Regions from separate parts of the Shewanella oncorhynchi genome, predicted to be linked through region 1. Evidence: predicted binding sites of a transcription regulator. Region 1 holds the regulator's gene; each other region holds the start of a gene.
What was found. The regulator FliA, encoded in region 1, starts transcription of late flagellar genes. The targets are predictions, from matches to a motif close to CTAAAGNTNNNNNNNNNNNNGCCGATA.
Positions count from the first base shown of each region.

Region 2: a site for FliA is predicted at 2,239-2,265, ahead of RA178_RS11910 (VC2046/SO_2500 family protein). Genes of this name have one in related genera too.
Region 3: a site for FliA is predicted at 4,583-4,609, ahead of RA178_RS18660 (DUF5610 domain-containing protein). Genes of this name have one in related genera too.

Region 1 is NZ_CP132914.1:1,622,810-1,633,093, reverse strand. Features, by position in the region: gene RA178_RS07435 (chemotaxis protein CheA) at 1-2,042, opposite strand, end outside; gene RA178_RS07430 (protein phosphatase CheZ) at 2,058-2,795, opposite strand; gene cheY (chemotaxis response regulator CheY) at 2,809-3,192, opposite strand; gene RA178_RS07420 (RNA polymerase sigma factor FliA) at 3,240-3,953, opposite strand; gene RA178_RS07415 (MinD/ParA family protein) at 3,946-4,827, opposite strand; gene flhF (flagellar biosynthesis GTPase FlhF) at 4,832-6,214, opposite strand; gene flhA (flagellar biosynthesis protein FlhA) at 6,226-8,325, opposite strand; gene flhB (flagellar biosynthesis protein FlhB) at 8,508-9,638, opposite strand; gene fliR (flagellar biosynthetic protein FliR) at 9,657-10,284, opposite strand, start outside.
Region 2 is NZ_CP132914.1:2,632,286-2,642,569, forward strand. Features, by position in the region: gene RA178_RS11900 (putative bifunctional diguanylate cyclase/phosphodiesterase) at 1-975, opposite strand, end outside; gene RA178_RS11905 (DUF406 family protein) at 1,220-1,507, opposite strand; gene RA178_RS11910 (VC2046/SO_2500 family protein) at 1,716-2,204, opposite strand; tRNA gene RA178_RS11915 (tRNA-Tyr) at 2,330-2,414, shown strand; tRNA gene RA178_RS11920 (tRNA-Tyr) at 2,486-2,570, shown strand; tRNA gene RA178_RS11925 (tRNA-Tyr) at 2,713-2,797, shown strand; gene RA178_RS11930 (PLP-dependent cysteine synthase family protein) at 3,025-4,170, shown strand; gene queE (7-carboxy-7-deazaguanine synthase QueE) at 4,269-4,937, opposite strand; gene queC (7-cyano-7-deazaguanine synthase QueC) at 5,109-5,831, shown strand; gene rrtA (rhombosortase) at 5,828-6,424, shown strand; gene uvrB (excinuclease ABC subunit UvrB) at 6,501-8,507, opposite strand; gene RA178_RS11955 (hypothetical protein) at 8,813-8,965, opposite strand; tRNA gene RA178_RS11960 (tRNA-Asn) at 9,576-9,651, shown strand; tRNA gene RA178_RS11965 (tRNA-Asn) at 9,709-9,784, shown strand; tRNA gene RA178_RS11970 (tRNA-Asn) at 9,817-9,892, shown strand; tRNA gene RA178_RS11975 (tRNA-Asn) at 9,936-10,011, shown strand; tRNA gene RA178_RS11980 (tRNA-Asn) at 10,061-10,136, shown strand.
Region 3 is NZ_CP132914.1:4,193,732-4,204,015, reverse strand. Features, by position in the region: gene RA178_RS18685 (ABCB family ABC transporter ATP-binding protein/permease) at 1-1,490, shown strand, start outside; gene RA178_RS18680 (hypothetical protein) at 1,570-1,827, shown strand; gene RA178_RS18675 (hypothetical protein) at 1,936-2,145, opposite strand; gene RA178_RS18670 (FMN-binding glutamate synthase family protein) at 2,297-3,787, opposite strand; gene RA178_RS18665 (histidine phosphatase family protein) at 3,799-4,416, opposite strand; gene RA178_RS18660 (DUF5610 domain-containing protein) at 4,643-5,269, shown strand; gene RA178_RS18655 (ferredoxin--NADP reductase) at 5,394-6,143, shown strand; gene RA178_RS18650 (glutathione S-transferase N-terminal domain-containing protein) at 6,236-6,832, shown strand; gene RA178_RS18645 (hypothetical protein) at 6,847-7,248, opposite strand; gene RA178_RS18640 (Fe(3+) ABC transporter substrate-binding protein) at 7,469-8,476, shown strand; gene RA178_RS18635 (ABC transporter permease) at 8,553-10,184, shown strand; gene RA178_RS18630 (ABC transporter ATP-binding protein) at 10,184-10,284, shown strand, end outside.

The DNA.
Region 1 (10,284 bases):
TGACCATGCTTTTTATCGCCATGTTTAAAGGTCGTTTTGTTTCTATGTAGCCAGTGTTCCAAATAGAACAAAGGTACGGCCTTATTACGCACTATGACAGTCAGTTGCCCATCAACAATATTGGTTTTTGTGAGATCGAGATGGAAAATCTCATTCACGCTAGATAGAGGTAATGCGAACACTTGTTTAGCGACATCGACCATTAAGGTTGGCATAATCGCCAGTGTTAGCGGTACTTTAATCTCAAGTATCGTTCCCTTACCTTTCATGGAATCAATATGTACAGTGCCATTCAGCTGAGTGATACGAGTTTTTACCACGTCCATCCCAACACCACGGCCTGAAATATCTGAAATCTCAACTTTAGTTGAAAAACCTGGTGCAAAAATCAAATTATAGGCTTCGCTATCTGTCATCCGCGAAGCAGAATCTTCATCGAGCACACCACGATTTATGGCGATTTTTTTGAGTTTTTCAGGATCCATGCCTGCGCCATCGTCTTCGATTTTCAGCAGTATATGGTCGCCTTCCTGACTTGCAGATAAGGTAATCGTTCCCGTTCTTGGCTTACCACTAGCTTCACGCTCGTTTGGCATCTCGATACCATGGTCCACAGAGTTACGCACTAAGTGGACGAGTGGATCGGCAAGCGCTTCAACGAGGTTTTTATCTAAGTCAGTTTCTTCACCGACCATGATCAAATCAATTTCTTTGTTTAGTGTACGAGCAAGATCACGTACCACCCGAGGGAAACGACCAAACACTTTCTTGATCGGTTGCATACGGGTTTTCATCACAGCGCCTTGCAAATCGGCAGTAACGAGATCTAAGTTCGCGAGAGCTTTCGACATCTCCTCATCATCACGACTGATGCCTAAGCTCACCAATCGATTACGCACTAACACTAACTCACCCACCATATTCATGATCTGGTCGAGTCGTGCAGTATCTACACGTACCGTTGTTTCACCCTGAGGCACATTCGCAGAGCTAGCCTTAGCAGGTGCTTTATCGACAACCGCAATTTCCACCTTAGGTTTTGCAGCAACGACTGGGGCAGGAGCTAGTACTGCGGCTTTTACTGGCGCAGGAGCATGTGGTGCAGCAGTAGGTGCTACAGTCGAAACAGGGGGCGTAGGCGCTTTTACTTCAGCTTTCGCAGGTGCTCCGCCTTTCCCATGGAGTTCATCGAGTAATCGCTCAAACTCATCATCGGTAATTTCATCAGCATCTACAATCGGTTGAGGTGCAGGTGTTGCCACAACCTTAGGCTTAACAGGCACTTCAGCCTCAGCTTTAAATTTACCTGAGCCATGAAGTTCATCCAGTAACGCCTCGAACTCATCATCAGTGATATCATCACCTGATGTTGAAGGCGTTTTAATTGGTGCAGCAGGCTTTGCAGCAACTGGCTCAGATACAAATGTGGTAGCAGCGACCGCAGGTCCCTTTCCTGAACCATGAAGCGCATCCAATAAAGCTTCAAATTCAGCATCATTGATATCATCGATACTTGAAGACGTATTTTCAATGGAAGATGAGTTATCACTTATGTCAGCAGGGATTTCTTGAAGGGTAGGAGTATCAATAATGACTTCAACAACATGTTCTGGCTCTACAACCTTGGCAGAAGCGACTTCAGATGGCAAAGGCACACCTGAACTGAGCATTTTAAGTCTCGCTAACAAACCTGAATCGGCGGGATCTTGTTGCTCGCCCTGCTGGGTTTGCGCAAACATGGTATTAATTGCATCAACAGCCTGCAAAATAATATCCATCAACTCTGCGTTAACGCTACGCTTGCCTGTCCGCAATAAATCGAAGGTATTCTCAGCCTCATGACAAACATCAACCATGGGAGTTAAGCTAAGAAAGCCAGCACCACCTTTAACGGTATGAAAACCTCGGAAAATGGCGTTCAGCAAGTTAGTATCATCAGGATTATTTTCAAGCGCAACGAGTTGCTCTTGCAGAAGCTCTAAAATTTCACCGGCTTCGATTAAAAAGTCCTGGAGTATCTCTTCATCTACATCAAAGGCCATCAAATTGACTCCCAGTTAGAAACCCAGACTCGATAGAAGATCATCCACTTCGTCTTGACCCGTTACCACATCTTGACGAAGCTCGGCATTCATTATCGGGCCTTCTGCTTCAATATTATTTTTCTGAGCAATCTGACTTTCAATCATAGGTTGCTCACCAAATACCGTCAGCATAGAAACCAGATTACTTTCTACTTCCATTACTAGATCAATAACACGACGTATTATTTGTCCTGTTAAGTCTTGAAAATCTTGCGCCATCAAAATTTGATTAAGCAATTCACGTAATCGAGTCGAGTCATTTGCACTACGAGACATAAGGTCTTGTACATCGTGACAAAGGCCCTTAAATTCAGTCAGCGCTATCTCGCGTCGCATTAATCTGTCCCAAGATGGCATGACATTTTGAATATTTACGGTCACGGCATTAGCCAAAGGTAAACATTCTTCAACCGCATCCATGGTTTTATTTGCAGCTTGTTCGGTCATGTCAATAACGTAATTTAAACGTTGCTTGGCATCGGGGATCTCTGTATTGGCTAATTCAGCAAGACGATTATCAACTTGAAAATCCATCAGCGCACTATGAAGTTGCCGAGTTAATTTACCTACTTCTTCGAATAATTCTCGTTGCAGTGGAGCAGCAAGCTCCCGAAATAAATCATCTGCCTGACTTTGCTCACCTGCACTTAATAATTCAACTAAATGCTGAGCTTGCTCGAGCGTGATGAGCCCTGATGTTTGTGACTTCATAGCTCATCCTTGCTCAAGCGAGTCGTTCGAATATTTTATCTAACTTCTCTTTCAGCGTTGCAGCGGTAAAAGGCTTAACCACATAACCATTCACTCCCGCTTGAGCGGCAGCAATAATCTGTTCACGTTTTGCTTCAGCAGTTACCATTAATACGGGTAAATGCTTTAGCGAATCATCAGCGCGAATTGCTTTTAACAGATCGATTCCTTGCATACCAGGCATATTCCAATCTGTAACAACAAAATCAAAATCCCCCTTTTGCAACATCGGCAGGGCTGTTGAGCCATCGTCTGCTTCTTGGGTGTTATTAAACCCCAAGTCTCGCAACAAGTTCTTGATGATACGCCTCATTGTCGAAAAATCGTCAACAATGAGAATCTTCATATTCTTGTCCAAGGTTTCCTCCGGTGAGCTGACATTCTGTGCTCGATTAATAATTATACTTATGTCCAGTGCTTGAGTTTAGCTTTCAATCGCAACATTGCCTGACTTAATATCTGGCTAACCCGCGATTCACTGACTTCAAGAATGGCGCCAATCTCTTTTAAATTCAATGCTTCATCGTAGTACAGGGATAACACTAATGCATCTCTTTCAGGCAATAATTTAATTGCCTCAACCAGAGCAGAATGAAATTGGTTCTCAGCTAATGCTTCAAATGAATCATCATCGGACCGATCACTCACTGTAAGTATATCCTGAGATACGCCTAAATCTTCTATCCCTATGATTTTTCCGACAGAAACATCGTTAAGAATATGATGGTACTCATCGAGCGTCATATCAAGTTTTTCTGCAATTTCTGTGTCGCGTGCATCACGGCCCAGTTCTTGCTCTAACTCATCAATAGCGTGTGCAACCTTACGATTGTTACGATGAACGGAACGAGGGACCCAGTCGCCACGACGAATTTCATCTAACATGGCTCCACGTATGCGTATGCCGGCGAAGGTTTCAAATTTCGCACCCTTGCCACCATCAAACTTGGATGATGCTTCTAGTAACCCCATCATCCCAGCTTGGAGTAAATCATCTAACTGCACAGATGCAGGTAGTCTGGCGAGTAAATGATGCGCAATTCTTTTAACCAACGGAGCATACTGTTCAACGATCGACGATTTATTGTCTAAACAAGTATACGCAGCGGCTTTATTCACTCGTTTTTTCCTCTTGAAAATCTGGTCGTTGTACTAAACGCTCAACGAAAAACTCCAAATGCCCACCAGGTTGCTGCGGCACAGGCCAGCTCAAAATTTTATTTGCCAATCCTTGATACGCAATCGCCGCTGGTGATTTAGGATAAGCTTCAACCACCAATTTTTGTTTACGAACTGATTTACGTAAGTTTTCGTCAAATGGAATCGTGGCGACTAATTCAAGTGCAACATCTAAAAATCTGTCGGTCACTTTACTGAGTTTAGCAAATAATTCCATACCTTCGCGTAAACTACGCACCATATTGGCAACTATTTTAAAACGGAACACGCCATGCTCACGGCTGAGAATTTTAATCAGGGCGTAGGCATCGGTAATCGAAGTGGGTTCATCACAAACAACGACTAGCACATCCTGCGAAGCACGTGAGAAACTGAGCACCATATCTGAGATCCCAGCAGCAGTATCTACGACTAGAATATCAAACTGAGTCCGCATCTCACTAAATGCACGGATTAATCCAGCATGTTGCGCAGGGCTTAATTCCACCATCCCCTGTGTTCCTGAGGTGGCTGGTACTATGCCTATCCCCTTAGGACCACGAACGATAATATCGTCAAGCTCTGCATCACCAGAGAGAACATGAGAGAGGTTACGCTCGGCACGAATACCCAGCATGACGTCGACGTTTGCTAAGCCAAGGTCAGCGTCAAGTACCAAGACACGCTTGCCTTTTTCGGCTAATGCCACAGCAGTATTAATAGAAACGCTGGTTTTACCCACGCCTCCTTTGCCACCAGTGACCGCGATTACTTTCACTTTTTCGTTATAGGGTTGATTCATCATACGTAAACCACTTGCTTGATCCAGGGTCATAAATCTACTCAAATGCACAGGCCATATTATCTGACCACGCTGTGTCTTGTAATGATTGTTGTTCTGTACTATCTAACGCTGCGAGTGCCTGCTGGGCTAAATCTAGGGTATCCGCAACTTTCATATCTTCAGGAACTCTTTGTCCATCAGTAATATAACTTAATGGTAATCCGTTTTGGATCAACACACTTAATGCCCCTGCTAACGACACAGATTCATCGAGTTTTGTGAGAACGACACCAGATAGGGGAATGCGTTTAAAATGATTGACTGCATCTTGCAGCACACGGCGCTGCCCTGTCGCAGACAGTACCAGATAACTGCGGATAGGTATCCTGCTATTTGCAGTTAAATTATCAAGTTGCTGGTAAAGGCGCATATCTCGCTGTCCCATGCCAGCCGTATCTATCAATACTAGCTTGCGATTCCTAAACTGATAGAGAATTTGCTCTAATTCATTTAGATCATGAGCTTGCTTTACTGGGCAGCCCATTATTTTGCCATAAGTTGCTAATTGCTCATAGGCTCCGATGCGATAATGATCTGTGGTAATTAAAGCAACATGTTCAGCACCATGATGTGCCGCAAAACGGGCAGCAAGTTTAGCTAATGACGTTGTTTTACCAACCCCAGTAGGACCAACTAATGCAACCACTCCGCCCTGCTTAACAATGTCATCGCCCTGATTATCAAGCATATTCGCAAGACTTTGTGGTAATGCTCTGACTAATTCAGCTGGCGTATAATGCTGGCTCAGCGCGGCTAATTTATTCGCAACCGCAGGGGAGAATTCAGCCTCAAGCAATTTGGCTTCGAGCATAGCACCGACGGGATCGATGCGTTTTTTATGTTCCGTCATCAAGGAGGATACTTGATGTGTCAGTAAATTACGCAGTGATGCTAATTCATCCCGCATAGCCTCAATATCAGCACTTTGTTTCTGTGATGTTTGTGGCTTTTTATCAAACGAGGAAGGTGCTTCACGACGTTCTGGTTTCACAGCAGTAGGGGCTTGTAAGCCCTTAGCCCATGCTGGTAACTCGGCATCAACTTGCTGATGTGACATTTGTTGATTCAAACGGCTTTGCTGCTTCTCAAGTAAGGCTTGTAATGAGTCTGCTGGTGCGGCTGGCTTAGCGCGAGTTTCTACACGGACTGGCTGCTTAGCACCTAGGGACACGAGATCGTCGCTCACGTCCATAAAGGTCGGTGCTGGCGCAGTGGCTGCAGTTTTCGATTTAGGTTCGTCATAGTCAACGGCAGCGACAATTTCGATGCCACCGTTCACTTTTTTATTTGACATAATGACGGCATCTGAGCCGAGTGTTTCTTTCACTTGGGCCAGTGCGGCGCGCATGTCTTTGGCAAAAAATCGTTTAATCTTCACTTATGCGTCCTCTACTGGCCGACTGCAGATACGATACGTATTTGCTTCTCATCAGGTATTTCTTGATATGAAATGACTCTGAGATTAGGAATAGTATGTTTAACAAAGCGTGACAGCGTCGCGCGTAACATACCTGACGTCAACAATATGGCGGGTTGTCCGACCATTTCTTGCTTTTGAGCCGCATCGGCAAGGGACTGCTGCATGCGTTCTGCAAGACCGGGTTCAATATTAGGACCATCGCCACCGGTTGCTTGCATTGACTGATGCAACATCTGTTCCAACTCTGGCGCCAAAGTAATGACGGGGATTTCGAGCTCTGGGCCTGAGATTTCCTGAACTATCATACGTTTCAAAGCGATACGTACAGCGGCAGTCAAGACTTCAGTGTCATTGCTCTTAGTGCCATATTCTAACAAAGTTTGCACTATAGTACGCAAGTCTCTAACTGAAACCCCTTCATTTAATAGGTTCTGCATCACTTTTACGACATGTCCTAGTGGCATGATATCTGGAATAAAGCCATCAACCAGCTTAGGTGAGTGTTTCGCAAGCATATCCATCAGTTGTTGCACTTCTTCGTAGCCTAACAACTTAGCGGCATTATTTGTGAGTAATTGACTAATATGAGTTGCAACAACAGTGGCGGCATCGACGACGGTATAACCTAATGTTTGTGCGTGCTCACGTAACTCAGGAGCGATCCATACCGCTTCCAGGCCAAAAGCGGGATCGCGCGTTTCGATACCATCGAGTTTGCCATAGACTTGACCAGGGTTGATCGCCAATTCGCAATCATGACGAATATCTGCCTCTCCGACGACGACGCCCATTAATGAAATGCGATACGCATTAGGCGATAAATCTAAGTTATCGCGAATATGCACCGCGGGCACTAAGAAGCCTAGTTCCTGAGACAACTTTTTACGCACGCCTTTAATGCGGCTTAGTAACTCGCCACCTTGGCCCTTGTCTACCAGAGGGATCAAACGATATCCAACCTCAAGACCAATAGTATCAACATGATGTACATCGTCCCAACCTAGCTCTTTAGGCTCTTTATCTTGTCTTTCTATTGGACCCGATTTCACTTGTTCTAGCGCTTTAAGACGTTTGTTTTCATTTCGTTTATAAACAAAATAAGCTGCACCAGCAGTCATAAAGGCAAAGCTTAAAAACGCCATGTGCGGCATACCAGGAACAATACCCATTACAAACAGGACTCCGGCGGCGATACCCAATGACTTATGACTGTCAAACATCTGACTCATCATCATTTGGCCCATATCACCCGACTCGTTTTGACGAGTCACCATCAAGGCCGCGGCAATTGACAATAATAGACCAGGGATCTGCGCCACTAAACCATCACCGATAGTCAGTAAGGTATAAATTTCAACCGCTTCAGAGAAACTTAAGCCATGCTGCACAATCCCTATGATGAAACCACCTACGATGTTGATCACTAAGATCATGATACCGGCAATCGCATCCCCTTTAACGAATTTGGACGCACCGTCCATCGCACCATAGAAATCGGCTTCACGGGTCACTTCAGCACGGCGTAATCTCGCTTGGTCTTGGTTTAAGGTTCCGGCATTTAAATCGGCATCGATTGCCATTTGCTTACCAGGCATAGCATCCAAGGTAAAACGGGCGCTAACTTCTGCGATACGACCTGCACCTTTAGTCACCACCGCAAAGTTGATGATAATCAAAATGATAAATACCACTAGACCAACGGCATAGTTACCACCGATCACCACAGAACCGAAGGCTTCAATCACCTTACCCGCGGCATCACCGCCATTATGACCCTCAAGTAAAACCACACGAGTAGAGGCAACGTTGAGCGCAAGACGTAATAACGTCGCCACCAGTAACACAGTTGGGAAGGCAGCAAAATCTAAGGGTCTATCAGTATAAATAGCCACCAGTAATACGATGAGAGCTAACGCAATGTTGAATGAAAAGAGTATGTCTAATAGAAATGGAGGGATAGGTAAAACAATCATGGCCAATGCAGCAAGCACAACCACCGGCGTGCCAATGCCTTTAAAAGTGCTGAGCCTAATTTGTTTTACTTGACCAAGAGTCGCTTTAACATCCATTCGCTATAACCTAAACTTTGACGTGTAATAGCATAAAGCAAAAAACGCGCCAACAAGATTAAAGCCATTAATGAAGGAAAAATATGCACTGTGACTGATTGATATACATAAAATTAACCATAAAAAACAAATGAACTCGACATCATCAGCTTTACCAATGACTACCATCTGAGACTAGTGGTTCAATATTTCAATTCATCTGGTATAGGTTGATTGAGTGGGACAGGAATAGGTTTACGACCGCGTCCTTTTTGATATTGGCGCAGCTGGAATACATAAGCCAAAATCTGTGCGACAGCAGTAAACAAACCTTCAGGGATCTGCTGGTCTAACTTAGTCGTATGATAAATAGCCCTTGCAAGTGGTGGGGCCGAGACAATCGCAATATTGTGCGCGCGGGCAATCTCACGTATTTTAAAAGCCACATCATCAACACCTTTCGCTATCACAAAGGGAGCCGCAGAGCGCTGCACATCGTATTTAATCGCAACAGCAAAATGCTCAGGGTTAACGACAATCACATCGGCATTTGGCACTTCAGCCATCATACGCCTTTGTGCTAGTTCACGTTGCATCTGCCGTATATGCCCTTTCACCTCAGGTTTACCCTCAGTATCTTTATATTCATCTTTTACTTCTTGTTTGGTCATCTTAAGTTGCTTGTTGTGATTCCAAATTTGGAACGGCACATCGATGACGACAATAAACAAAATCGAGGAACATAACAGGATAAACATCCAAACCAACAAATCTAATGCATGGTAAACATTACCTGGAAGATGGTCGCTAGACAGCAACATGATGTCATTGAAATAGAAGCTTAATAAAAAATAAGCAGAAAACGCTACTACCGAAAATTTTGCAATGCCTTTGGTGAGTTCAACCAGAGCCTGTACGCCAAACATGCGTTTAAAACCAGCAAGGGGACTCATTTTACTGGCTTTTGGCATCATAGCTTGGGTCGAAAAATTGATCCCTCCAAGAGAGACGTTACCGATAAACGCAACAACCACAATCAGTAGCATAATTTTAGCCATGGGCCAGGCTATTTCACTCGCAACAACGCCCCACACTTTGAACATTTCATTCGTATCAAAAATTTGCGCCCTATCCATGGTAAATACAATTTCAAACACCCGAGTTAGGCTAATGGCCAAACTTGGGCCTAGCATATAAAACCCACATGCTGCCGAAATTAATACCGCTGCAGTTCCAAGTTCTTTCGAACGTGCAATCTGTCCTTTTGTTCGCGCCTGTTCTAGACGCCTCCCCGTGGGTTCCTCTGTACGTTCATCACTTGATTCTTCAGCCATGGGCTTCTCCTAATCCCATCATATCAAGCCATCAGCGTTACATTGGAGCGCTAACATATCGCAAAGCAGCACTTGAGCCGTCGACCATACTTCATCGAAGTGTGCCATTACCGGTGTTAGGGTTAACCACAGAATAAACAGTCCACCAATCATAGTGATCGGAAAACCAATAGAGAAAATATTCAATTGTGGCGCGGCGCGGGTCATGACCCCGAAGGACAAGTTGACTAATAACAAGGCGATAATCGCAGATATCGACATAGTGAGTGCCGCACCAAACATATACGACCCCCAATCAGCCAGCGATCGATAACTTGTCAGTGTTAAGCCTTGATTAGAAATCGGCAAAGTTTCAAAGCTTGCCACTAGCATACGGATCATCAAAAGATGGCCATCCACAGCTAAGAAAATCAATGTCGCCAATAAAAGGAAAAAGTTACCAATAACGGGTGTTTGTTGGCCAGAACCGGGATCAACCATAGAGGCAAAGCCTAAACTGGTCTGCATACCAATGATCTGTCCAGTGAGCACAAAGACTTGCATCACCATTTGAGTCACAAACCCCATGGCAACACCGATAATAATTTGCTGCGCCGTGATGAATACTGCGCTTAACGAAAATAAATCCACATTTTGAGTTGGAGGA
Region 2 (10,284 bases), 1.0 Mb from region 1:
CTTCGTGGTACGTTCAAGGACTCGATTAAAATGAGTACGGTTATGTAGTCCCGTTAATCCACAACGCCAAGCAAGCCGTTCAAGCTCTGACTTATAGTTATGCTCATCGGTATTTTCTTCACACGAGACCAAGGCATAATGATTACCGCGATCGGTAATGAACTGACTCAGCACGTATGTCAGCCAATAACGACTGCCATCGGCACGACTAAACTGCACTTCGCCTTTGGCAATTTCCCCCCTAAAGATTTGCGCTAGGGTTTGCTCGGCTAATTGGGCATGCTGCTTGAAAAAAGCCAACTCACGGATATTCGCGCCGATAATCTGCTCACGGGGTATGCCGGTGATTTCACTGTGCGCCTGATTCACATACTCGACTTTTTCAGTATGCAGATTAATTAACATACTGATTTGTCGCGATTGTTCAGTGGCACAGCGAAATAAACTCAAGCTTTCTTCTTTATCGTAGCTGTGTTTTGTCGCTAAGGTCAGGGCTAATTGGTCGGCCATCTGGCACGCGAGGTGAATTTCACTGTCATGCCAGTGGGGAGTCAATTGTGCCCGCTCGATGCAGAGCACACCTTCGAGATGGCCATTGATACGAATGGCGATGTCAAGACTCGAGTTGATTTGCCGCGGGATAAAATAGCACTCAGCCAATTCACTTAAACGTGGATCGGTCAGGGCATTGCCTGCATCGATATGGCGCAGAGTTTTGAGCTCGTGTACATACCGGGGACAATCTTGTAATAACTTAGGTCTATGAATGTCTTGCAACATCATAGAACCAAATTGTGCGACGAGTGATTGGGTTTGTTGATCAGATGAAAAAGTCCACACTGATACCAAAGAAACCGCTAAATTCTGGCACAACAACTCTGTGGTTAACTCTGCCGTCTTTGTGAAATCGCCCTGCTGTTTTGCAGTTGACTGTACCAAAGACTCCAATAAATGCTGATGCTGACGTCGCTTCACGCTGGTTCCCTACAAAACTTCGTGTTGGGCTAAAGGTCTTTGCTGTTAGCAAACTTACCTCAAAATGTGGAATTAAGCTGATTGAATTATTCTTATTTGGAGGCAGATTACACTAACTGTTGTAAGCACAGCAACATGTGGCACAATTTATTACAATTTGGTTAACAATAGCAGCATTTTTAGGCAATTAGCGCGATTTCCGGATATCCATAACCGACTAAAAACTAAAGTGCTGCTTTAAAAATTACAGGCCGTTTTCCAATTGAAAAATCATTTTTTCCGCGCTGACATTGAAGGTCAGCAGTAAGTCGACGCCTTCAGTCTTAGTCACAAATTCAGTTTGCACTTCAGCAAATCGAGTTTGAGCGCGTGTTGCCATGCTTTCGGCATCCGCTTGAGCGCTATCGCCAACAAAATTTAACGTCAATAACGTATCGTGTTCATCAATAACGGCGCCGATATCGACAAAGCTGCCGCAATCGGTGCAAGTGTCATTCACTGTCGGGCTCTGTGCTTCTATTATGCCTTTCATCTGTATTCCTTAATGTATAGAGCGACTGATTAACGGCATCACTAAAATATGCTCGTTAAATTTTTAACGCGGTAAATTTTAACTCGATAGGTTAATACGAATTATAGGTAATTAAGCTTCAAGATAACTGGCTTTAGCTCACGCTTATTTATAGAAATGGATCAGATTGACCCGATGGGTATTGAAGATCACTTGCAGGAAGACTGCCTTAGGCTGAGGCGAGCAAAGGCACAAGATTACGTTGGATTGCCAATTGATCAGCAAAGTGCATGATCTCGACTTTGGGTGCGGTTAATTGGCCCCTTTGCCTCAGCTGAGTCACATGGTCACAGTTACTTAACGCTTCTGCCATTGCGACTGACTCGCCGCCACGGATGACTAAGGCTTCCGGTCGCAATGCTTGTTGTAATTGAAACGCACGTGGACCTTGAGCCATAAAAATACTGCTGTTATCAACCACAGGCTCAGCTGACGATAAATCCGCCATTAAACTTTGCTGCGGTGGCAATTCAAATTGGCGTTGTAATTTTTGCGCCATATCGAGTTCATTTTGCCATTGGAATTGCGCCATGTCCCGAGCGTCAACCGACAGTAACGACAGCAACAGGGCGAATTCGCCCCGTCTGTCGTTTTCTATCGCCGCGTTTAAGCGGGTGCCAATTTGGGCTTCGTTGACTAAAGGAACATCAATTTGCATAAAAAAACATCGTCAAAACAATTCGTTGTTAGTTAATCGACCATTTGATACATAACTTTAGGAATATTTTTAAATTGGGTATTTACATGGAAAAGGTTTCTGACTACTATGGCGGCCGCAATTGAGGAGGGGTTCCCGAGTGGCCAAAGGGATCAGACTGTAAATCTGACGGCTCAGCCTTCGAAGGTTCGAATCCTTCTCCCTCCACCATTTGCACTGCAAGTTTTATCGTGTTGTTCGAAAATGATGTAGAGTTTTACAAAAGTGTTAAAGGTATTCGTGGAGGGGTTCCCGAGTGGCCAAAGGGATCAGACTGTAAATCTGACGGCTCAGCCTTCGAAGGTTCGAATCCTTCTCCCTCCACCATCTTTATCTCTAACGCAGAGAATCATTTTCAAAGACTAAACATGGCCAATGTTTAGTTTTGTCTTGATAAATAAGTCCGTTATTGATGATGTTTTGAAAGACAATTTTAAAAGTTAGTTGTAAAGCTAAAAAGAAAGTTTGTGGAGGGGTTCCCGAGTGGCCAAAGGGATCAGACTGTAAATCTGACGGCTCAGCCTTCGAAGGTTCGAATCCTTCTCCCTCCACCATTTCTTTCACTCTCGCATATCCTTCTTGTTCCACTTCCGCTTAGTCTGTTCCAACTTAATCTGACTGTTCCAGCTTAATCTGATTAAATTCTTGGCATTTTTATATTAAGTAAACTTCTTGGTGGACGACATTTTTGATTTCAATTACGTCGTGCTCTACTTTAAGCGAATGACTTCAAGCTCATCCAATAAAACCGCTTTGCCCGTCCCTGTGATATGCTCTGAAAATGATCCCTTTCGATGTGACTACTATGATTTCTAACACGATTCAACCGCCAGTGGATTCTCACAGCGCTCACAGACTCTGTCCCACATGGGAAGCCCACGCGATAGGCAAGATTGAAGCGGATTTTCAGCGCAGCGCCGATACCCACTTGATTAAGCTTGAATTACCTATGCTCGATGGCATAGATATTTATCTCAAAGATGAAAGTACCCACCCGACAGGCAGCTTAAAGCATCGCCTCGCCCGCTCACTCTTCCTCTATGCCCTGTGTAACGGCTGGATTAAGCAAGGCACGCCGATTATCGAATCCTCATCGGGCAGCACAGCGATTTCTGAAGCCTACTTTGCCCGTTTACTCGGTTTACCTTTTATTGCCGTAATGCCCAAAAGCACAGCTAAAAAGAAGATTGAGCAGATCACTTTCTATGGCGGTCAATGTCATTTTGTCGATCATTCCAGTGAGATTTACGCCGAATCGGCACGCCTTGCCGCAGAGCTAGGCGGACATTATATGGATCAATTCACCTACGCCGAGCGTGCAACCGACTGGCGCGGTAATAACAACATAGCCAACTCTATCTTCAATCAGATGGAGCGCGAGCCACACACTATCCCGCGCTGGATAGTGATGAGCCCTGGCACTGGTGGCACATCGGCGACCATAGGCCGTTACATTCGCTATCAAAGGTTGGCGACACAACTTTGCGTGGTCGACCCGCAAAACTCCGTTTTTTTTGATTTCTATCAGAGCGGCGATGCCAGCTTAACCTGTTGCAATGGCAGTAAGATTGAAGGCATAGGTCGACCGAGAGTCGAGCCATCGTTTATTCCTGGTGTTGTCGATACTATGCTGCAAATTCCCGACGCCGCATCAGTGGCGACAATTCATTGGTTAGAACAATTAATTGGCCGTAAAACCGGCGCATCCACAGGAACCAACCTGTACGGTGCATTACAACTGGCTGTACAAATGCAAGCGCGTGGAGAGCAAGGCTCAATAGTGACCCTTATTTGTGACTCGGGTGAGCGTTACCTTGATACTTATTACGATACAGATTGGATTACAGCTAACATCGGCGATATTGCGCCCTATCAGCGCCAACTTGCAGCATTTAATCATTTCGGCCAGTTAAGTGAGCTTGTTTAAGCAACTGTATTAAGTCGTTAGGTTTAGAATCCACAAAACATCCACCATAAAAAACGCCCCACAACTGTGAGGCGTTTTTTATGCTTTGCAGATTAGCATTAATCAATATTCAAATACTTATGGGTCTGGATCGATAAGCGCCAATTACGGGCGATACACACTTTCATCGCCAGTTCTGTCGCTCTAGGCTTTTGACTAATCGGCTGAAGGCAAATCGTTTTCGCTGAAATATCGATGTCTTGCAGTAACTCGTCAAGTTCATCGATGTGATTTTCAGTGGCGATAGGATGCTTAATCTCATTGGCGCGATTCAGCGCCTGTGCTAATACCTGATACCCCCCTTTCATGTTCACCTTGGGTGATACTGTCACCCAAGTGTCATCGGCACAGTTGATTTCGAAGGTGCCACTGGTTTCGATTTGAGTCGCAAAGCCTTGACTGTGCAAGGTCTCGGTTAATTCGCGTAAATCGTACATACAAGGCTCTCCGCCGGTGATCACGATATGCCGCGCAGTAAAACCTTTAGCGTGAAAGGCAGCGATAAGACTTTGCGCCGTATGATCAGCCCAGCGACCAATGGTGCCGTCCACGGTAATCACTTGCTCTGGCGACACCTTATTGGCTTCAAGCACATCCCATGTCTGTTTCGTATCGCACCAAGCACATCCCACAGGACAACCTTGTAGGCGGACAAATATAGCAGGCACTCCGGTAAAAACACCTTCACCTTGAATGGTTTCAAATACTTCGTTGACAGGGTAATTCATACTGACGTTCCACTTTTCTGGGGCGGCATTTATAGTGGATTTTAGCTTGAGCTGCAAGTCTTTGCGCCGAGAAAGCCTATTTCGACCCTATAGTCAGAGTTTGCAAGCCCTATGGCCTGAGTTACACTAACGCCCTATTTATACCTGTTCTACGGTGAAGTGAAATCCTTTATGTCAACGAGCTTAGTGTCAAAAACAGTGGTGTCCAAAGCAGTGGTGGTATTCAGTGGCGGACAAGACTCAACAACTTGCCTTATTCAAGCCTTAACCCAGTACGATGAAGTACATGGGATCACTTTTGACTACGGTCAACGTCACCGCGAAGAAATTGAAGTCGCCAAATCCTTAGCAAAACGCCTGAAGATCACCAGCCATAAAGTCATGGATGTCACCTTACTCAATGAGTTAGCTATTTCAGCCCTCACCCGTGATGCGATACCCGTTTCACACGAGTTGATGGAAAATGGCTTACCCAATACCTTCGTGCCCGGCCGTAATATTTTATTTTTAACGCTTGCAGGCATTTATGCCTATCAATTAGGGGCGCAAGCGATTATCACAGGCGTGTGTGAAACCGATTTTTCAGGCTACCCAGATTGTCGTAACGATTTTGTTAAAGCGATGGAATCCGCCTTAGTTCAAGGTATGGATAAGCAACTAAAAATCATCACGCCTTTAATGTGGCTCAATAAGGCACAAACCTGGGCACTGGCGGATAAATATCAGCAACTTGATCTGGTTCGCCACCATACTCTCACCTGTTATAACGGCGTGATTGGCGATGGCTGTGGTGATTGCCCTGCCTGTCATCTTCGCAAACGTGGATTAGATGATTATCTACAGAATAAAGCAGCGGTCATGGCTGAGCTTGACGCCAGCGAGCCAAAAGCATGACACGCAGTCCCTATTGGGTCGCGCTGATGGTGAGTCTTCTTTGTGCGGGTTTGTATGCCGCAGGCTTAGCAAGCCCCGAAGTCGATAACCTACTCGCCTATCGCCGCAGTGCAATTAGTGAGGGTGAATGGTGGCGATTAATCAGTGGAAATTTACTGCACACGAATCAATGGCATCTATTGATGAACCTTGCAGGGCTCTGGGTGGTGCTATTTTTGCACCATTTTCATTATCATCTCAAAGGCTTAAGTGCACTATTTTTCGTATTATGTTTACTTGAAGGTATAGGCTTGTATTTAGGCTATCCGCAATTGCTTGGTTATGTCGGCTTAAGCGGTATGTTGCATGGCTTGTTCGCCTACGGCGCAGTGCAGGATATTGTCCGTAAGCTGCGCTCAGGCTATCTGCTGCTCGTTGGCGTTATCATCAAGGTCGGTTACGAACAGCTTTATGGTGCCAGCAGTGATGTCACCGCCATGATAGGTGCGCGCGTGGCAACCGAGGCGCATTTGGTCGGCTTAATCTGCGGGCTGATTTGCGCTTTAGCGGTGTTTATCAAGCTAAAAATGAGCCAATCAAAAGTCCCTGCTTAATCCAAGTCAAGATATTAAAAAGCCGTCGCTGCATGATTGCTGGACGGCTTTTTTAATGCTGAGCGCAAGAATAAATCTAGGCTTTGATCAACAGGTCCCGCAGGTGCTTGACTTCATCACGCATTGCCGCCGCTTGTTCAAACTCTAAGTTGCGCGCATGTTCATGCATCTTCTTCTCAAGCTGATCGATTTGATGGCTCAACTCTGCCGCATCGGCTTTATGGTAATGGGACTTAGGCTCAGCCACTTTGCCATACACAGCTTTACTGTCGCGGCCATCATCCACATCCATCACATCGGTGATCCGTTTAACGACGCCCTTAGGCGTAATACCGTGTTTTAAGTTGTGCGCCCGCTGACGTTCACGACGTCGGTCAGTTTCACCTATCGCTTTCTCCATCGAATTGGTGATGCGATCGGCATAGAGGATCACTTTACCATTGACGTTACGCGCCGCGCGGCCAATCGTTTGGATGAGCGAGCGTTCAGAGCGCAAGAAGCCCTCTTTATCGGCATCTAAAATACACACCAATGACACTTCAGGCATATCTAAGCCTTCGCGCAATAAGTTGATCCCAACCAGCACATCAAACTTACCTAAACGCAGATCGCGGATGATCTCAACCCGTTCGACTGTGTCTATGTCCGAATGCAGATAACGCACTTTTACGCCATGTTCGTCGAGGTATTCAGTCAAATCCTCCGACATACGCTTAGTCAACGTCGTCACTAACACCCGCTCATTGACGGCCACTCGCTTGGCGATTTCAGACAATAAATCGTCCACTTGGGTCCCAACGGGGCGCACTTCTAATTCAGGATCGAGTAATCCCGTTGGCCGCACGACCTGCTCAGCAATTTCGCCTTCGCTCTTTTCCAGCTCGTAGGCACTCGGTGTTGCCGACACATAGATAGTTTGCGGCATCAATTGCTCAAACTCTTCAAATTTGAGCGGTCGGTTATCCAAGGCGGACGGTAAGCGGAAACCATATTCCACAAGTGTGGTTTTACGGGAACGGTCACCTTTGTACATAGCGCCGATTTGCGGCACAGTCACATGGGATTCATCGATAATTAATAAGCCGTCGGCAGGCAAATAGTCGAGCAAGGTTGGTGGCCCTTCCCCCGGTGCGCGGCCAGACAAATAGCGCGAGTAGTTTTCGATGCCAGAGCAATAACCCAACTCCACCATCATTTCCACATCGTATTGCACCCGCTCATGGATACGCTGGGCTTCAATTAACTTGTTGTTATCGAGTAGATATTGCTTACGCTCACGCAGTTCTTCTTTAATAAACTCAGTGGCAGCAATGATTTTTTCCCGCGGCGTGACATAGTGAGTCTTAGGATAAACCGTCGTACGGGCGATACGTTTAATAATATGGCCCGTTAACGGGTCAAACTCACTTAAACGTTCAATCTCATCGTCGAACAACTCGACTCGAATGGCATTACGCTCAGAATCGGCGGGGAAAATATCAATCACTTCACCGCGCACACGATAAGTACCACGTTGTAGCTCAATATCATTGCGCTTGTACTGCAATTCACTGAGACGAATTAAGATGTCACGCTGCCCCATCACATCGCCTTGGCGTAGATGCAGCAACATTTTTAAATAGGAATCGGGATCGCCCAAGCCATAAATGGCCGACACCGAAGCAATCAGCACCACATCTTTACGCTCTAACAGCGCCTTAGTGGCGGATAAACGCATCTGCTCAATGTGAGCATTAACCGAAGCGTCCTTTTCGATAAAGGTATTTGACGCAGGTACATAGGCTTCGGGCTGGTAGTAATCGTAGTAAGAAACGAAATACTCGACCGCATTATGGGGAAAGAACTCTTTCATCTCGCCATAAAGCTGCGCCGCCAAGGTTTTATTAGGCGCCATGATAATCGTGGGCCGACCTAACTTTTGGATCACATTGGCAATCGTGAAGGTTTTACCTGAGCCCGTCACCCCGAGTAAGGTTTGGCAAGCCAGACCCGCTTCGAGTCCATCGACTAATTTGGCAATCGCTGTAGGTTGGTCGCCTGCGGGGGCGAATTGCGATTCAAGCTGAAAAACAGATTCTGACACGCGCACATATCCTTTTAGTGAGTCGCCCCATTCTAATCAAGTCACCGACTAAGCTCCACAGTTATCCTTCCTGTCGTCATATCAATACGATCTAAAACCGCAAGATGACAATTTAAAGGAAGAAACATGAAACTTTTAAACTAAGGCGTTTTCAGCGTTTTTTGCTCACAAAACACCCGCAAACTAAGCAAAAATGCCAATTTAATACACAAGAAATCAATTTCGTTCGATTACAAAATTGCAACCTTGTTTTCACCCTCAACAAAAACCACTTGCTTTTAGTATGCAGTTGATAATGCTTAAATTTATTTTTGAACCCCAAAATAGTGCATTTTAAGTCCGCCGCCCATACCCCAAGGCTTTGGCGGCCATTTTTCAGGACAACTCACAGGGTTATCCACAGATTTTGTTGATAAGTCGAAATAACCTAGAAACCACGCGGGATTGGAGGCTGTCATGTGTCTTAACAACCGTCTCTCGGCATTTAGTAATTTAATTACATTTGATAAATGTTGCTACTTGTATCAATTTCACTAACTGTAATTAACACGAGTTGTAGTAGCGCATCTGGTGCCACAACTGATAGTGAAGTGCATCACTTAATTTGAAAAACAGCTCACGCTAATTCGATAAAGCCTCAATTAACACCTCCATCAACAACAGCAAACTTGTTAAAACAGAAAAACGGGCTTTAACAGCGAAAAGATAACCCACGTTTTCTATCGGTATAAAGAACTGAGTAAATTCACATTACCCCACCTGAGATCCTTTTTTGAGCGGTTTGAGTCTTAAGTACTCGACCAAGTACCGAAAACGGTGTCGATTATTTAGCGAATGATTTCAATTTCATAGAATCACCGCTTAAAAACGATGGACTCAATTATGGCTATATTGCGAATTGTTAAGTGGTTTTTCACGAAAAATGTCGAATTCTGCACCACGATGCACATTAGATGAGCACTTAACAGCATAATTACACTTTTTTTAGTAACTCGAGTTGACTCATCCAACAGAGCGTTTTACTATGCGCTCCGTTCTCAACGAGTCGCTACGATTGTGTGAAACGATTCCCCTGTAGTTCAGTCGGTAGAACGGCGGACTGTTAATCCGTATGTCACTGGTTCAAGTCCAGTCAGGGGAGCCACTTTAAGCACATGATAAAAATGAGTTAGAACAAGCAGTAAGATAAGTTGTAAACAATTCCCCTGTAGTTCAGTCGGTAGAACGGCGGACTGTTAATCCGTATGTCACTGGTTCAAGTCCAGTCAGGGGAGCCAATTACGTTATCAAGCTGAAGCATTAAAATGATTCCCCTGTAGTTCAGTCGGTAGAACGGCGGACTGTTAATCCGTATGTCACTGGTTCAAGTCCAGTCAGGGGAGCCAATTTAAGCAAGCAAAAAAGTCGATAGTAATATCGCACCTCGATTCCCCTGTAGTTCAGTCGGTAGAACGGCGGACTGTTAATCCGTATGTCACTGGTTCAAGTCCAGTCAGGGGAGCCATTTTAAAAGTGTTATTCTGTAAAGTCGATAGCAATATCGCACCCTCTACTCCCCTGTAGTTCAGTCGGTAGAACGGCGGACTGTTAATCCGTATGTCACTGGTTCAAGTCCAGTCAGGGGAGCCAATTTATTCTTCGTTTTGTTCCCGTGCCTTTGCCTCTTCCGGCTTCTAGTTACCCTATTCTTTTCCGTTTTGTTTTTAAGCAAATGCAGTTACACTGTTATCAGCTTATTAATAAAAATTTATGAGTGTCATCACACAGATAGCTGCAG
Region 3 (10,284 bases), 2.5 Mb from region 1:
AGCGGGCGATCCGCCGTTTAGGCTTAGCAGTATTCGACCATTTACACCGACTTGACCTCGATTTTCATCTAGAGCGCAAAACCGGCGGCCTCTCCCGTGATATTGAACGCGGCACCAGCGGCGTGAGTTTCCTCATGCGTTTTATGGTGTTCAACATAGTGCCGACCTTGCTCGAAATTGTCATGGTGATTGGCATTTTCTTCTATAACTACGGCATTGCGTTTGCGGCAATCACTTTTGTTGCTGTGCTGGCTTATATTATTTTTTCTGTGGTCGCGACCGAATGGCGTACTGAGTATGTACGTGATGCGGCCAAGGCTGACTCGTTATCGAATACCCGCGCCATCGACAGCTTGCTGAACTATGAAACGGTAAAGTATTTTAATAATGAGAAGTATGAGTCGCAGCGCTACGATCAAGCGCTCGAACAGTGGGAAGTCGCTAAGCGTAAAAACCGTTTATCTTTGTTTGCGCTCAATGGCGGACAAGCTGTGATTATCGCTCTGGCGATGACAGCTATGATGGCGCTGGCGGCGTACCGAGTCACCTATGGCGATATGACCTTAGGTGATTTTGTATTGATTAATGCGTTTATGATGCAGCTCTTTTTACCCCTTAACTTCTTAGGTTTCGTGTATCGCGAAATTCGCGGCGCCTTAGCCAATATTGAGCGCATGTTTAGCCTGCTCGATAAGCATCCCATGATAGTCGACTCACCCCAAGCACTCGATTTTCAGCCTACTAAGGGTGAGCTGGTATTTGAAAACGTGAATTTTAGCTATGACGAGCGGCAAATTCTGCGGGACGTGAGTTTTAAGGTTGCTGCGGGAAAAAAAGTGGCCGTAGTCGGCGATAGTGGTGCTGGTAAGTCGACGCTGATTAAACTGCTGTTTCGATTTTACGATGTGGACCAAGGCGCGATTAAAATCGATGGACAAGATATCCGTCATCTGACGCAAGATGCGCTGCGACGGGCCATCGCTATCGTGCCGCAGGATACAGTGCTGTTTAACGATTCATTAGTTGAGAACATACGTTATGGTCGCCCGGGCGCGACGGATGAAGAGGTGCGCAACGCGATTAAACTGGCGCACTTAGAGCAATTTATTGCATCACTTGCCCTTGGTTGGGACACAAAGGTGGGTGAGCGCGGCTTAAAGCTATCTGGCGGAGAAAAACAGCGGGTCGCGATAGCAAGGGCCATTTTGAAGGGCTCGCCCGTGCTGGTGTTTGATGAGGCTACATCTTCACTCGATAGTCGCTCCGAGCAAGCTATTTTGTCGGCACTGCGGGAAGTCGCTAAGGGGCACACTAGCCTAGTGGTGGCTCATAGGTTATCGACCATAGTCGATGCCGATCAAATAGTCGTATTAAGCCAAGGAGAAATAGTTGAGCAAGGTAATCATCAGACTTTGCTGTTGGCAAATGGTCTCTATGCCAAATTATGGCGGATACAAAATGAGCAACAACATACTCCTCTGAGCAGTTAATAGCGTAATACAGTTCAGTCTTTATTCAGCTTCGGCTCTCTATACTCAATGCCAACACATCAATCGGAAGAGATCTGGCATGGAAAATATTACACTGAGAGCTAATATTGAAGGCAAAGAAGAAAAAGTCGCCACTGATTGGTATGCCATCATGGCGACATTGAAAAAACGTGGTGTTGATTATGATTCATTGCAACGCATTCATGCTGAGTTGAACGCGGGCCTGTTGGTTACCACTCGGCGACTTACCTTGGCTAAAGTCAATCCAGAAATGGTGCTGGCAGGTGTGATCCGCGATATGAACGCGCCGACAAGTGACTTTATGGGTATGCGTTAGGTGTGTTCGCTAGTGCTTTAGTACAGCTTGGGTGAGAACGTCCGAGAATAGAGGTGAGCCTCTATTCTTGATGCTCTAGAGAGACTCCAGAGATAAAATATGGCTGAATTAAGCTACGCCGTTCAGCTTCCCCGCTTTCCAACCTTCACATAAAAGATTCAATTTAGGTACTGACTCATCTATCAAAGTGAGTCGAATGATCTGCCCTTCGCGAAAACACACCAGTTCACCTTCGATCTCGGTCAGGCGATTACAGCTCTTACAGCTAGTGCTTACAGTTTTACTGGCGGGCAGTTGGCTTACGAAGCTAGATTTCAAAGTGTTTCCTTAAGTTCAATTGTGGGTAAGACATTTGAATAATGTCTCACGTCACGGATCTTACCTCTTTTGTGATACGCATTCAAATATACCTTATGTAAACCCTATATAGACGAAAGTTGTATTCGCCATTAACCGCGAGGGTTCGCGGCTACTTATCCATATGTGCATAGTATTTATCGAGTGAAATGGATAAACCGCTATCGAGCACAATTCGGACATGTGAAGGTTTGAGTTGTCTTGGTTCTGTCACTCCGCAAGAGTGCGCAATTAAGGCTAAGTCATGGTGTAAATTATGATTATAGTTAGCAACACGAGCCGATTTATCCCTAGGATCGAGTCCTTGTTGTAGCTTGGGATTGTGCGTTGTGATGCCCGTTGGGCAGGTATCTCTATTGCACTGTAAGGCTTGAATACAACCGAGGGCGAACATATTGCCACGGGCCGATGCGATGAAGTCTGCACCTAATGCCAAAGCCCAAGCGACTCTTGATGGCACAATAAGTTTACCCGAAGCGATGACTTTGATGCGTTTACGTAAGCCTCGTTGGATCAAGACATTAACTAGGATAGGTAAGCTTTCCTTCAGTGGTAATCCGACATAATCCATTAAAGGTTGTGGTGCAGCGCCTGTGCCACCATCGGCACTGTCTAAGGTAAAGAAGTCGGGGGCAGAGTCTTCGCCACGACGTTCGATTTCATCACATAAATCTTCGAGCCACTGTACGTCACCGAGTACGGCCTTAATGCCCGTTGGTTTACCAGTAACTTCACGTACTCGTTCAACCATATCCAAAATATCGTTCACGGATTTGAATTCAATATGACCATTAGGGCTAATAGAGTCATAACCCTGAGGAATACCGCGAATATGGGCAATTTCAGCCGTGACTTTGATCCCTGGTAAAATGCCACCTTTGCCCGGTTTAGCTCCTTGACTCATTTTAATTTCGAACATTTTGACTTCGGGATGAATGGCTATCGACTTGAGCTTTTCATCGTCTAAATGTCCTTGCTCATTACGTACACCGTATTTGGCCGTTCCAATTTGAAAGACGATATCGCAGCCACCTTTTAGATGATAAGGGCTCAAGCCGCCTTCACCTGTGTTAAGCCAGCAACCCGCCTGCGCTGCACCGTGGGAAAGGGCGGTAATTGCTGGGCGCGATAGAGCCCCAAAGCTCATGGCTGAAATATGACAAATGGCTTGAGTCGTATAGGGTTGGCGGCAATTGGTGCCAATTGTCAGTGGATGAATGGGTGTGATCTCTTCATCTTGGGTTGGGAAGGCGGTATTCATAAACATAACAGTACCGGCTGTATCCAAGGGGCGAGTCGAACCAAAGGCGATAGTTCTATCGACATTTTTAGCGGCGCGGTACACCCAGCTGCGTTCAGCACGGTTGAAGGGCAATTCTTCCCTGTCTTGGGCGAAAAAGTATTGTCTAAAGAACTCGCCTTGTTTCTCGAACAGATACCGAAAGCGACCAATTACAGGATAGTTATGTCTTACCGCTTGTTTGGTCTGCATTTTATCTGCGATATACATGTAAATAACCGCGAGTACTGCGAGTCCTATTACAATCAAAAACAGCCCTGAAAATAGATCGAGTCCCCACATAAACCAATTGAGTTCACTCATGTTATTTATCCTTATTCTTGTCCGTAACGGGTGGCGATCAAGCTCGCAGGTTGGTCATCATTAAGAGAGAGTAAAAACAGCTGGCTATAGTCATCTTCGCTGATCGCTTGGATCTCAGGTCCACCAAGGGCTTTAATGATCAGTGGGACAGTGTTTGAATGCCCAACGATGAGTGTATTGCCCTTTACAGCATGCACTTGTTCGACAATGTGTTGAATATGTCCTTCGATAGGTTTGGCTGCTTCTACTATCGTCACAGGTAAATGGCGATCCTCGGCGATGGGCGCGAGTGTTTGCTGGGTTCTTAGGTATTGAGTCGCAATAAGTTGCGACAGCGGCGTGCGGCTCAAGGCAGTGATCAGTGATGTTGCGCGCATTTCTCCCTTGGGTGATAACTGCGGGTTATTGGCTGGCGTGTCGGCTTTTTCGGCATGTCTGACTAAAATAATTAGTCTGCTCTCCGCATGAGCTTGGCTAATGGGAGTAAAGCCGAGGCAAGTGAATATGACGAGGCTTGTTAGCAGGCTAAAGCGTTTCATATTGATGACTACATTATGCTTAAAATAGTGCTTAAGGATTAGTGTAAACCCGTGAAAGCGGAAATGACTCAAACTGCGGCCTGCTGCCATGGTGTAACATCCTTTTCTATTGGCTTATGTCTAAGCTCAGCGATAGTAATGATCTGCATTGCGGTGGGTTGGCGCTTTATGCACCTTATTAAAGAATGAACCCACTTAATTTATGTGGGCCTTATCATGGCCTTGTGGTCAGATGGTACTTCAATTCTAAAAATTACTAAAGCTGGTTAAATTTTGGTCGATAATTAAGTCGACCCGAATTGAATGGATAGTCATCATGGAAATCAATAAACCCCCTCAAGTGCAAAGTACTCCTTTGCCACAGAAAAAATATGCTGAAAACACGGCGTCTAAGGGCACCGACGTGAGTGATTCGAAGGACGCGAAAGCCACAGAAGTAACCTCGAAGCAAACCGCGCAGCAAACGAGTAAGCAGCTGATGAATCAAGCGATTTTATCGGCACAGCAAGATGTGAATATCAAGTCAGGCGATCAGTCTATGGCCTTGCTTTATCGCGCAGCGATAGAGTCGATTAATAAAGAATTAGCGCCCACTATGGGCGAGAACGCGATTCAGACGGCTTACGATAATGGCGTAGATACTTCTCCAGAAGCGACTGCAGATCGTATCGTGAGTTTTGCGACGCAGTTTTTTAGCATTCACCAACAACAAAATTCGGGTATGAGTCTAAGTGATCAACTCGATAGCTTTATGGGGATTATTGGCGGTGCCATCGACAATGGCTTTAAAGAGGCTAAAGATATTCTGTCCGGCCTTAAAGTATTGCAGGGTGATATTGCCGATGGTGTCGATAAAACCTACAGCTTAGTGCAAGAGGGGCTGCAAGCCTTTAGAGATAGCTTTAACAAGAAGACTGATGAGACAGCATCGAGTCCGAGTTAATACCTCAGTATTTTCAGTTCTATATTCAGTGTTATAGTCATAAGCCCCTTATATAAGGGGTTTTTGTTGTGCAGAAAAAAGTCTATGCTGGAAGCCTATTTAACGTTTCGCTTGAGGGCAAGTTATGTGGATTAGGGGACAAGTGATAGAACGTATTGATTGGAGTGATAAGTTATTCTCATTGCGCATTGCTGCCGAGTTAGCTCCATTTATTCCTGGTCAGTTTATCAAGTTAAGTCAAATGCAAGATGATAAGCGTGTGGCTAGAGCCTACTCCTTAGTAAATTCTCCCGATAAACCCTATGCCGAGGTGCTCGCCGTTGCGGTAGAGGATGGCCTGTTATCGCCTCAATTACACAACCTTGCAATAGGCGATGAAATTGAAATTACCTCAACCGCGACCGGTTTTATGACCTTAGCTGAAATACCTAAGGGGGAACTCCAAGGGAAGCATTTGTGGTTTTTAGCCACAGGAACAGCGGTAGGGCCATTTTTGTCTATGCTCGACACCGATGAACCTTGGGAGCGTTTTGAAAAAGTCGTGCTTGTGTATGGCGTGCGCGAGGCACAGGATTTGGCATATCTTGATAAGCTGCGTAATTTAGAACGTAAATACCCTGAACAATTTTCATTAGTCTTGAGTGTGACCCGTAAACCCTTTGCCGATGCTTTGCAGTGCCGCATTCCCGAGGGGATAGTCTCGGGTGAAATCGAAAAAAAGGCAGGATTAACCTTAAACGCAGCTGACTCTCAAGTTATGATCTGCGGCAATCCGGGTATGATTAATGGTGCGCAAGCCGCTTTACTCGATAAAGGGTTAGTGAAGAATTTACGCCGTGCTCCTGGGCAAATTACCGTTGAAAAATACTGGTAATCTCAATTTTACATAGAAGGCGAGAGTAAACTTGTTTCCGTTCTTGCCCCTAAAAAGCCATAGCGTTTAATGCAAACAAAAGGAAATTTTTGATGAAGTTGTTAAGTTCTCAAGCTTCGCCCTATGCCCGTTGTGTAAGAGCCTTAATCCAGTATCTAGGGATTAACAATATTGAAGAGCAGTTAGTTAATCCCTTTGAAAACAGCGCCGAATTACTCGATGCTAACCCGTTAGGACAGATCCCGTGTCTTATTACCAACGATGGTGTAGCACTATTCGATAGTGAAGTGATCATGCGTTACCTAGATGCAGAGCTTGGCGATCGTAAGATGTTTGGGATCTCAAATAATAACTGGGTGCTGGAGTGTCAGTATTCTTTAGTCAAAGGCTTAATCGATAGCGCGGTGAAATTACGCCAAGAGCAAATGCGTGAAGAAGAAGGCGTGAGGTCAGTATTTTGGACTGCACGTTTTGAACAAGCACTGCTGCGCGGCCTTATGCAGATTGAGCTTCAAACTGTGATCACCCAAACCACGATTCAAGCACCGCAATTAGCCTTGATTTGCTTACTCGATTATGTGGATTTTAGACATCCAGAGCTAGATTGGCGTAAGGTTGCACCTGCGACAGCACTTTGGTTCAGTGAAATGCGTGATTTACCTGCATTTATTCAAACTCGTCCCCAATAATCCGCAGAGGATGCTCAACCGTCGGTTGCGCGTCTTCCTTTTGGCCTATCACGGCGATTTTGTTCACCAAAAGCGCCGAATAACTCACGAGTAACCCCATATTCTACTCTGCGATCATTGCCTAGCTGTCGCCTGTCTTCATGGTGTTGATAGCGGCATTGGCAGTTTGCCATAGTGCATTCTTCCATCGGAATTTCGGGCGCATCTTTCGATAAAAATCGTTTTCCAGAAAGCGCTTCAATCTGCTCACAGCAACTGCCGTTATTCACTATGCTCACACTGTGAAAACTGTGAGTTTTATTAATACTGGGATCTGCAACTTGAGAAGAGTGTTTATGTCTTTTGGGACTAGTATTGAGTTTGAATAAGCCAAATAGCGCAATTGCGGCTACGCCTAGCAGCAAAACAGTTAACATAACGCCTCCTGAAAGCATTTTAATCAAATTAAGGTTCAGTTTAGTTTGATTTGAGATAATCTCAAATTTTCAGATTAATGCCATTAAAAACATAAAGTTAATTAGCCGCTTGCTCTCAAGTTCCGTATCTATTACTCTTGCGAAACTGATAAGCATTATCATTAATGCGTTAGTGTTCTAATTTTGCAGAACACGTCATCACTTTGGGGAGAATTCGGTAATGAAATGGGTAACTTGCGCGGCTGTTTTTGGGTTAATGTCGGTTGGGCATTCAGCGAATGCAGATGATAAATTAACCGTTTATTCTTATCGCCAAGCTTTCTTGGTAGAGCCTATCCTGACGCATTTCACCGAAGAAACTGGTATAGGTGTGAATTTGGTATTTGCTAAAGACGGTATTGCCGAGCGTCTCGTCCGTGAAGGCCGTTTATCCCCAGCGGATCTTGTGCTGACGTCTGATTTTTCACGTTTAGTTGAATTAGTGGATAAAGATCTAACCTCTCCAGTCAAAAATCCCCTGCTAGAGAGCAATATTCCTGCGCAGTATCGCGATCCCGATGGCCAGTGGTATGCCCTGACTATGCGGGTGCGAAATCTCTATACAGCCAAGGATCGTTTAGGCCAGCAGCAATTGACCTATGAAGAATTAGCCGATCCCAAATATAAAGGAAAGATTTGTACTCGCAGTGGTAAGCATCCATACAACATAGCGTTAGTCGCATCTATGATTGCTCATCACGGTGAAGCTGAGGCAAAAACTTGGTTACAAGGCGTGAAAACTAATTTAGCCCGCAAACCTCAGGGGAACGACAGGGGGCAAATTGCCGCAGTAAAAGAAGGTGTGTGTGAGATCGCCATTGGTAATAGCTACTATTACGGCAATATGTTGCAGGATCCTGAGCAAAAGGCGATTGCCGAAGCTGTGACGCTCAACTTCCCGAACCAAGCTGACCGCGGTGCCCATGTGAATGTGTCTGGTATGGTACTCACTCGCCATGCGCCTAATAAAGCCAATGCGATCAAATTGATGGAGTTCTTATCCGCCGATGTGGCTCAAAAGGCCTATGCCGATGTGAATATGGAATATCCAGTGAAAGCCGATGTGGCACCTTCATCTTTAGTGGCCTCATGGGGTAAGTTTAAGTCAGATCAATTGCCCATTTTTAAGTTGGCAGAATATCACCAAGCGGCGGTTAAGCTATTAGATGAAGTGCAGTTTGATCTCTAGCTCCAGTGCTAGCGACAAAATGCAGATTTAGGTTATCAGCGCCAGTGATTGGCGCTGTGACTTTTTAAGGATTGACATGATTTTAGGATTAGCCAGAAGCTGGTCGCTTGCTGGTTATGCCGTGGCCGCCTTGCTGGTATTGCCACTATTCGCGTTGATATTTCAAGCTTTTCAGCCTGACGAAGCCGTGTTTGGGCACTTGATGGCAACGGTTCTGCCGACATATATCATTAATAGTTTATTGCTGATTTTCTGGGTGAGTCTGGGGGCGTTATTACTTGCGTTACCCTGCGCTTGGTTGATGGCTCGTTGTGACTTTGTCGGCAGGCGATATTTGCAATGGGCGCTATTATTGCCCCTTGCTATGCCTGCGTATATTGTTGCCTACGTCTATACCGATTTACTCGATTATGCGGGGCCAGTGCAGCGCGGTCTTCGTTCGATATTTGGCTGGGACTCACCGCAGGATTATTTCTTCCCCGATATTCGTACCTTAGGCGGTGCGGCGTGTATGTTGTCGCTGGTATTGTTTCCCTATATTTATCTCTTGGCACGTACCGCTTTTATGGAGCAATCCTTAAGTTTGGCGCATGCTTCGCGCATTATGGGCTGTTCACCGTGGCAAAGTTTTTGGCGTTTATCTTTGCCTATGGCAAGGCCTGCGCTCGCCGTTGGGGTGGCTTTAGTGGCGATGGAGACGGCCGCTGATTTTGCAACGGTTAACTATTTTGCCGTGCCTACCTTAACGACAGCCGTGTACGACACTTGGTTGGGTTATGGCAATTTGACCGCCGCCGCTAAGTTATCGGCGATTATCTTGCTGGTAGTGTTTAGCCTGATTGGATTTGAGCGTTTTGCCCGTCGTAAACAGCAGTTATTCCAAAAACAATCACGTATACAAGTCACTGACTTGTATCGACTCTCGATGACTCAAACCTTGGTCGCACTGAGCTTTTGCGGCATGCTATTGCTATTAGCCTTTCTGTTACCTTTCGGGATTTTATTATCCTATGCGATTGGTTACTTTGAACAAAGCTGGGATAAGAGTTTTTGGCAATTGAGTCTTAACAGCCTCAGTCTTGCGCTGATCACCAGTTTACTCTGTTGCTTAATCGCCTTACTGCTTATGTTCGTTCGCCGGATAAGCCCAAGACAGAGTGATGCTTTGCCCTCACGGTTAGCTTCGACGGGCTACGCCTTACCAGGCACTGTGCTGGCTATTGGGGTATTAGTGCCTTTAACTATGCTAGATTTTGCGATTAACGATCTGGCGGATCTTGTCGGCATAGCAGGTCCTGGTCTTATCCTTACAGGCAGTGTGATTGCATTGATTTTTGCTTTTTGTGTACGTTTCGTGGCAATTGCGATTGGCAGTGTTGAAAGCAGTTATAAACGCATCTCGCCATCGCTAGACATGGTGAGCCTGACCATGGGGCAAACTCCTCGGCAACTTTTGCGGCGGGTGCATTTGCCTTTACTTGCTAAGGGATTGTTTGCGGGCGCTTTATTGGTGTTTATCGAAAGCATGAAGGAACTGCCCGCTGCGTTATTGCTGCGGCCTATCGGCTTTGAGAATCTTGCAACTTATGTATTCCAGTTTGCGTCCGATGAAAAACTCGAGCACGGCGCATTAGCTGCTATTGTGATTGTACTAGTGGGTTTAGTGCCGCTTATTTATTTAAACCGTTCATTGGAGCATCACAGCTGATGACAAGTACGCTCAAGCTTAAGCAAATTCATAGCGATTATCAGGGCCAGCAAGTACTTAAAGGTTTGAGTTTAACGCTCGCCCAAGGGGAAATCCTGGC